DNA from 3 places in the Paenibacillus roseipurpureus genome. Region 1 is predicted to be linked to each of the others. Evidence: a T-box and tRNA genes for the amino acid it is inferred to sense, from the RefSeq annotation. Region 1 holds a T-box; the other regions hold tRNA genes.
The links. The T-box of region 1 lies ahead of leuS (leucine--tRNA ligase). A T-box ahead of a tRNA ligase gene usually reads a tRNA of that ligase, here a tRNA-Leu.
Positions count from the first base shown of each region.

Region 2: it has a tRNA-Leu gene. The T-box ahead of leuS (leucine--tRNA ligase) is inferred to sense a tRNA for this amino acid. The anticodon was not compared.
Region 3: it has a tRNA-Leu gene. The T-box ahead of leuS (leucine--tRNA ligase) is inferred to sense a tRNA for this amino acid. The anticodon was not compared.

Region 1 is NZ_CP130319.1:2,244,620-2,246,940, forward strand. Features, by position in the region: gene MJB10_RS09680 (CvfB family protein) at 1-178, shown strand, start outside; gene MJB10_RS09685 (class I SAM-dependent DNA methyltransferase) at 180-941, shown strand; T-box leader at 1,011-1,254, shown strand; gene leuS (leucine--tRNA ligase) at 1,328-2,321, shown strand, end outside.
Region 2 is NZ_CP130319.1:5,016,912-5,019,232, forward strand. Features, by position in the region: gene MJB10_RS22600 (Fic family protein) at 25-765, opposite strand; tRNA gene MJB10_RS22605 (tRNA-Leu) at 909-990, opposite strand; tRNA gene MJB10_RS22610 (tRNA-Glu) at 1,006-1,077, opposite strand; gene MJB10_RS22615 (methyl-accepting chemotaxis protein) at 1,224-2,321, opposite strand, start outside.
Region 3 is NZ_CP130319.1:1,377,313-1,379,633, reverse strand. Features, by position in the region: gene MJB10_RS06325 (FAD-binding oxidoreductase) at 1-441, opposite strand, end outside; gene MJB10_RS06320 (FadR/GntR family transcriptional regulator) at 580-1,287, shown strand; tRNA gene MJB10_RS06315 (tRNA-Leu) at 1,417-1,498, opposite strand; tRNA gene MJB10_RS06310 (tRNA-His) at 1,530-1,602, opposite strand; gene MJB10_RS06305 (hypothetical protein) at 1,705-1,977, opposite strand; gene MJB10_RS06300 (S-layer homology domain-containing protein) at 2,120-2,321, opposite strand, start outside.

The sequences.
Region 1 (2,321 bases):
TTCTCGACCTGGAAACGCCATGCCATTCTCTGATAAAACGCAGGCCGATATTATTAAAGACCGTTTCGGACTCAGTAAGTCAGCTTTTAAACGCGCATTAGGCAAGCTGATGAAAGATGGGGTCGTCTATCAGGAAGAGGATTGGACGTACATGAAGCAAGAGGAGAGCCAGGGCTAATATGAGTTATGAACAATTTGCCTACACGTATGACAGGCTGATGAACAGCATGCCTTATGAGGATTGGCTGCGCTTCTTGCAAGAGTGCTTCGAGCGCTTTGAGATGAAACCGACAACACTGGTCGACCTTGGTTGTGGAACTGGCAATCTTACGATTCCTCTTGCTGTACAAGGGTATCAACTTACGGGTATTGATCTCTCGGAGGACATGCTGGCTGTCGCTGAGCAGAAGCAAACTGACGCACAAGGGCAATTGCGCGGCGGTACGATTCGGTGGATTCAGCAAGATATCCGTGAATGGGAGCTTGGTGAAGAGGTGGATGTTGCCATGTCATTCTGTGATAGCCTGAATTATTTACTGGAAGAAGCGGACATTGTGGACGCTTTCCGTCAAACTTATGCAGGTGTGAAGTCAGATGGCCTATTTGTGTTCGATGTTCATACACCAGAGCAATTGTTTGCGTATGCGGATTCCCAGCCTTTTTTTCTGAATGAAGACGATGTCGCTTATATTTGGACAAGTGAATTAGATGAAGACCGGGTGCAAATTGAACACGATCTTACGATCTTCGTCAAAGATGAAGGGGCTGGAGCGAAGTTCAGACGCATTGACGAGACGCATCATCAACGAGCGTATCCGCTGTCATGGTTGAAGCAAACGCTGCTCGATGTGGGCTTCAGAGAAGTACATTTGGCTGCAGACTTTACGTGGGAGCAACCGACTATAATGACGGAACGAGCTTTCTTTATTGCAAAAAAATAAGTGTGCGGCGTGCGTTCGCGGCTTGACAGTGCGGCATTATTTTACATATAATCTAATTTAATTAGTTGTATCAACGCTTAGATGAGGAATAGTACCTTGTACAGCATCTTTTAGAGAGCCGGAGATTAGGTGGAAGCCGGTAGATGTTTGTCTTGAGAACTCGCCTCGGAGCTAGAAGGTGAACCGCCTGATCCTAGATCAGATGCGCTAGCTGGATCGTCTCACCCGCGTTAAGGGGAAGAGTGAACACGGGCAAAGAATGCCTTGTGTTAACTAGGGTGGTACCACGGGAATTATACCTCTCGTCCCTAGCGATATCCGCTAGCGATGTGAGGTTTTTTTGTGCGCATAGGCAGATAAGGGCAACTTGAAGGAGGCAATGGGTCATGACACAGGAATTGAAAGAGACAAGAGAACAGCAAGGTTATAACCCCCAAGCGATTGAGCCGAAATGGCAGGCATATTGGGATGCGAAGAAAACGTTTAAGGTGCTGGAAAATTCGGATAAGCCGAAATTTTATGCGTTGGATATGTTTCCTTACCCATCAGGCGCAGGATTGCACGTAGGACATCCAGAAGGCTACACAGCGACAGATATCGTTTCACGTTTCAAGCGGATGAGAGGGTTCAATGTCCTTCACCCGATGGGTTGGGATGCGTTCGGTCTGCCTGCTGAGCAGTACGCGCTGGACACAGGGAACGATCCACGTGAGTTCACGAAGAAGAATATTGACACATTCCGTCGTCAAATCAAATCCCTCGGTTTCTCCTATGATTGGGATCGCGAAATTAGCACGACAGATCCAGAGTACTACAAGTGGACACAGTGGATTTTCATCCAATTGTACAATAAAGGACTTGCTTATGTCGATGAAGTACCGGTTAACTGGTGTCCAGCACTGGGTACCGTGCTTGCGAATGAGGAAGTTATTGACGGTCTGAGTGAGCGTGGAAATCATCCAGTCATTCGGAAGCCGATGCGTCAGTGGATTTTGAAAATTACAGAGTATGCAGAGCGTTTGCTAGAAGACCTTGAAGAATTGGATTGGTCAGAAAGCATCAAGGATATGCAACGCAATTGGATTGGCAAATCAACAGGAGCTGAAGTTGTCTTTGCGATTGATGGGCATGCGGATCAAAGTTTGACCGTGTTTACAACACGTCCTGATACACTATTCGGAGCTACGTACTGCGTACTGGCGCCTGAGCATGAGCTTGTTGGCAGCATCACGACAGATGCGCAAGCTGCTGCGATCAAAGAATACCAAGAGAAAGCTTCACGTAAGAGCGACTTGGAGCGGACCGACTTGGCGAAAGACAAATCCGGTGTGTTTACAGGGGCTTACGCAATCAATCCGGTAAACGGCACGAAGGTGCCAA
Region 2 (2,321 bases), 2.8 Mb from region 1:
CAATTTTATAATTAAACATTCAAATCACTTTACCGCGCCTATGTATTTTTGCAAACCATCCTCAACACATTTGGAAATTAATCGCACGAATGGTATTATTTCATTTCGAATACTGGCATCTTCCAACGTCTCATAATATTTCAAACGAGCATCGTTTGCTGCTTTTACAATTGCTGGTGGAAATCCAAATTTCATTAATATTAAATTCATTAAAAGTCGCGCTGTTCGACCATTTCCATCAGAAAATGGATGAATATAAACAAAACGAAAATGAAATTCCGCAGCTAGTTCAACGGGGTGTAATTTATTTTTGTAATCATCGTACCATTGAATCAACTGCTCCATTTTCTCAGAGAGCACTGAAAAGTGTGGAGGTGTTTGTTGTGAGCCTGATATCCTAACGTTAACCATCCGATATCTTCCTGCATTCTCATCATCAATGTTCTTAAGGACGAGATGATGAATTGATTTTATAATATACTCAGTCAATTCCATGTTTCTATTCACAATATCCTGTACGTAACTAATCGCTTCTGAATGGTTTACAACCTCAAAATGTTCACGCAGCTTTTTACCGCCTATGGTTAATCCTTCTTCCAAGACTAATTTCGTTTCTAAAAGTGTTAATGTATTACCTTCGATCGCATTAGAGTTGTACGTCCATTCAACCCGAAACACTTGCTCTAAATTTCTTACCGCAGCTGGAGGCAGAGGGCGTAAAACATCTAATTCACTTTTTAATAGATCTATTTTAGAAAAGTCCACGTTAGCGCCCCTCCTTACATCATATTACCATTATATCACAGTTGGCTATAATTAGACGTTAAAGGCATGCACTCCAACGAAGTAGAAAGAAAAGTAGCTAAAAAAAAGAAAAACCCTTGATTATCAAGGGTTTTTCTTTGGGATGCGGTCGGAGGGATTTGAACCCTCACGCCTTGTGAGCGCCACCCCCTCAAGATGGTGTGTCTGCCGTTCCACCACGACCGCATAAGAGGAATAAAATGACCCGTAGGGGACTCGAACCCCTGTTACCTCCGTGAAAGGGAGGTGTCTTAACCACTTGACCAACGGGCCACATAATCGCCATGAAAGCTAAAAGCCCGTTAGGACGACAAGTGTTATTATATAGGATTCCCGTCCAGATGACAAGTGCAATTTGTGGAAGCCTCCCTACATCGCCAGAGTGAGACAACGTCATAGAGGCTTCCTAGCTGCCTGCACTACTTGGTTTTAAAATACGACACTGACTCGTTCAGCGTATCCACAACATTGCGCAACTGCTCAGCAGCCGCCGCAATATTCTGCATCATGGCCAGCTGTTCTTCCGTAGCCGCTGCGACCGTTTGGGATCTCGTCAAAATCTGGGACGAGCTTGCTGCTGCATGATCCATCGTCGCCGAAATCTCTTCAGAACTCGCCGACATTTGCTCAGTGATCGCGGAGGTCTCATGAATCTGTGTGACGATGTGCGTCACCGATTGCATTATCGTCTCAAAGCTTTGATTCACTTCCTGCATCATGTGCGAGCCAGCGCTTGCTTCCTGCTTCGTCATTTGCATCGATTCGGAAACGCTGGCGATCTCGACACGTGTCTCATGAATAAGCTGATTAATGCCATCGGCCGATTCAATAGATTGTGCAGCCAGCTTGCGGATTTCATGCGCGACGACATTGAAGCCTTTGCCATGCTCCCCTGCTCGGGCTGCCTCAATCGAAGCATTCAACGATAAGAGATTCGTCTGATTGGCAAAATTGGTGATACTCGAAGCAATGAGCCCGATTTCGTCGGATTTTCGCGTCAAGGATTGTACGGTCGCCGCCAACTGTTCAACAGAGTTCAACATGTTGGTAATCTGCGTCTGGAGCTTGGAGAGCAGCTCATTTCCAATCGCCGCATGTTGCGAAGTTAATGACGAGTGTTCCGCCATTACACCTGAATTTTCAGCTACCCGTTGAATCCCGATCGCCATTTCTTCCATGGCACGGCTCGTTTCCTCACTGCTCCGTGTTTGTAGTTCCACATCCTGTGTCATCTCTTGAATATTCGTAGCGACATGCTCTGCCGCGCTTGCCGATTCTTTGGCACTGCCCGAGAGATCCACCGAGGCATCCTGCACGAATTGCGTGTTCGACGCGATCGCACCGATTAATCCCTTCATTTTCGCCACCATATCATCAACCGACTCCGAAATCCGCCCAAACTCATCCTTCGCATACGAGGTCTGCGGTTCATGCCGCAAATCCCCCGCTGCAACCTGACTCGTAATGGTCAAAATCCGCCGTACCGTCGCCATAATTCGCTTAATGACTAGGCTGCC
Region 3 (2,321 bases), 870 kb from region 1:
CTCCATAATGTTTCCGCCAAGCGTTGAAATCACCATGCTGCTTGGATCTGGAGGATAAAATAAACCGAGCGCCTCAACGGCCAAGTGGAACTCCTTTGTATTGAGTCCTGGCTGAAACGTTGCCGTGAGATTTTCTTGATCAATCTCGATCAGCTTGTTCATCCGATTCATCACCATAATGATTCCGCCCTCGGTGGCAACCGTCCCGCCGCAAAGATTGCTGCCGGCACCTCGGCCGACAATCGGAATCCGATGCTCGTTCGCAAGCTTAAGGATCTCGGATACATGTTCTCGTGTATGTGGATATATTACGCCGTCCGGCAAATTTTGCACCATGGGGGTAGCATCGTAGGAGTGTGTGACTAACGCTTCAGGATCATCTTTAAACCAAGCCTCTCCAACAATTTGGCGAAGTTGCTGGCGAATGGATTCAGCTAACATGGCAAAGCTCCTCTCAACATGATCAAATAAAAGTGGGCAGGTCATCTGATGACTTTTCAAGTATTATATCGTATGATTGAATAGATGTATATATCCATTTACTTTCCGGGGACCCACAGAAAGATTAGGAGGTACGGCATGTCATCATCCTTTCAGTCCATTAAGCCTCAAAAAGGCTCGGACATCGTCCAGGAACAACTGAAGCAGCGAATCGAGTCCGGCGAATACGAGCCGGGGTATCGTCTACCTTCCGTTGTTGATTTGGCTGCAGGCTTCAACGTTGGCCGTTCAACGATCCGCGAAGCTCTCAGCGCCTTGAAGGCTATGGGTTGGCTTGACATTCGCCACGGCGGAGGCACCTTCGTAAGCAAAGTGCTGCCGACCGAAACACCGCTGGAATCCGGCGATTTTTTCCATCGTAAAGAGTCCATTCAGGAAGTGCTGGAAATCCGTAAATATATTGAATCCGGCTGCGCTGCATTGGCTGCCAAACGCCGGACGAAAGCTGAACTGGAGCACTTCGAGCAGACGATTGCCCGCATGCACGAGGTGCTGGAAGACGAGAAGGCGTCTGAAGAGGCGGATCTTGAATTTCATTTGCTGATCGCCAAAGCTTCGCATAATTCGCTCTTCATTCAAATGATGGACAGCCTCACGAAGCGAATGCAGGAAAGCATGGGCGATTCCCGCAGACTGTGGTTTTTTTCGGAGTTGGCCTCAGGCCAACAGCTGCTTGAAGAGCATATCGGCATCTATGAAGCCATCCGCGCCCAAAACGAAACACTCGCCTCAGATCGTATGATGCAACATCTTTTAAAAGTAGAGTCCGTGCTTGAAAACAAATGAATAAGTAATAGCAACTTTACAAATGATTAAAGGCACTTCCATTTAGCTTGGAGTGCCTTTAACGTATTTACTAACAAGAAAAACAAAAAAAGCCTTTATTTCAAGGCTTTCAGCATTGTAAAGCTGGGATGCGGTCGGAGGGATTTGAACCCTCACGCCTTGTGAGCGCCACCCCCTCAAGATGGTGTGTCTGCCGTTCCACCACGACCGCATAAGATAAATGAGATTTATTAAAATCAGAGGGCGACCGATGGGACTTGAACCCACGAATGCCGGATCCACAAACCGGTGCGTTAACCCCTTCGCCACGATCGCCACAGTAATTGCCGTCCGCTTTCGCGGTCGGAATTACAATATAGCATAATCCATCCAACGGTTGCAAGTGCTAAATTATTCAATAACTTTTCAATCATTTTTTCAATACTCACTAAGTACTTGCTCAACAAGCTCTAATTCAAATTGCTCCTTAATCGAATCATTGCTAGGACCAATAGACAGCCCGAGTTCCTTAAATTCACGAATCAAATTCTGAATTTCTCCCAGATTGCCCTCTTGCACGTAATGCTCCGTCTGATTAATGACATGATAAGCGATGGCCTGGTACGCATCACTGAAGCTTTCATCAACGCCCTCAGCCTCTCTGTAATCGGCATAATAACGCTTAAATGTCGTTAACAAACTTTCTTCCATCCTCCATCCACTCCTTCCAAGATATCGGATAGTTTGTCTATTCACTTTCCAACTTATGCAAGGCTGCCATCACGAACAATAAGCCCCTAGCTGATCGCAGCCAGGAGCTTATTGAAGCTAACCTTTTTCTATTTCTACTTTCTTATTTTACGTCGATAGTTGTAACAGCTTGGTTGGAACCTTTAAGCTCAACCACATGACCTGTAGAGAAGTTTGCAAGGTTACCTGTCAACGTGAAGTTCGCACCTACATTATAAACAGTGGATTGATCCACACCGTTGATGTTTTGAGTTAACGTGATTGTTGCAATTTTACCTTGTGCATTGATCGTTGTTGCGCTCAAA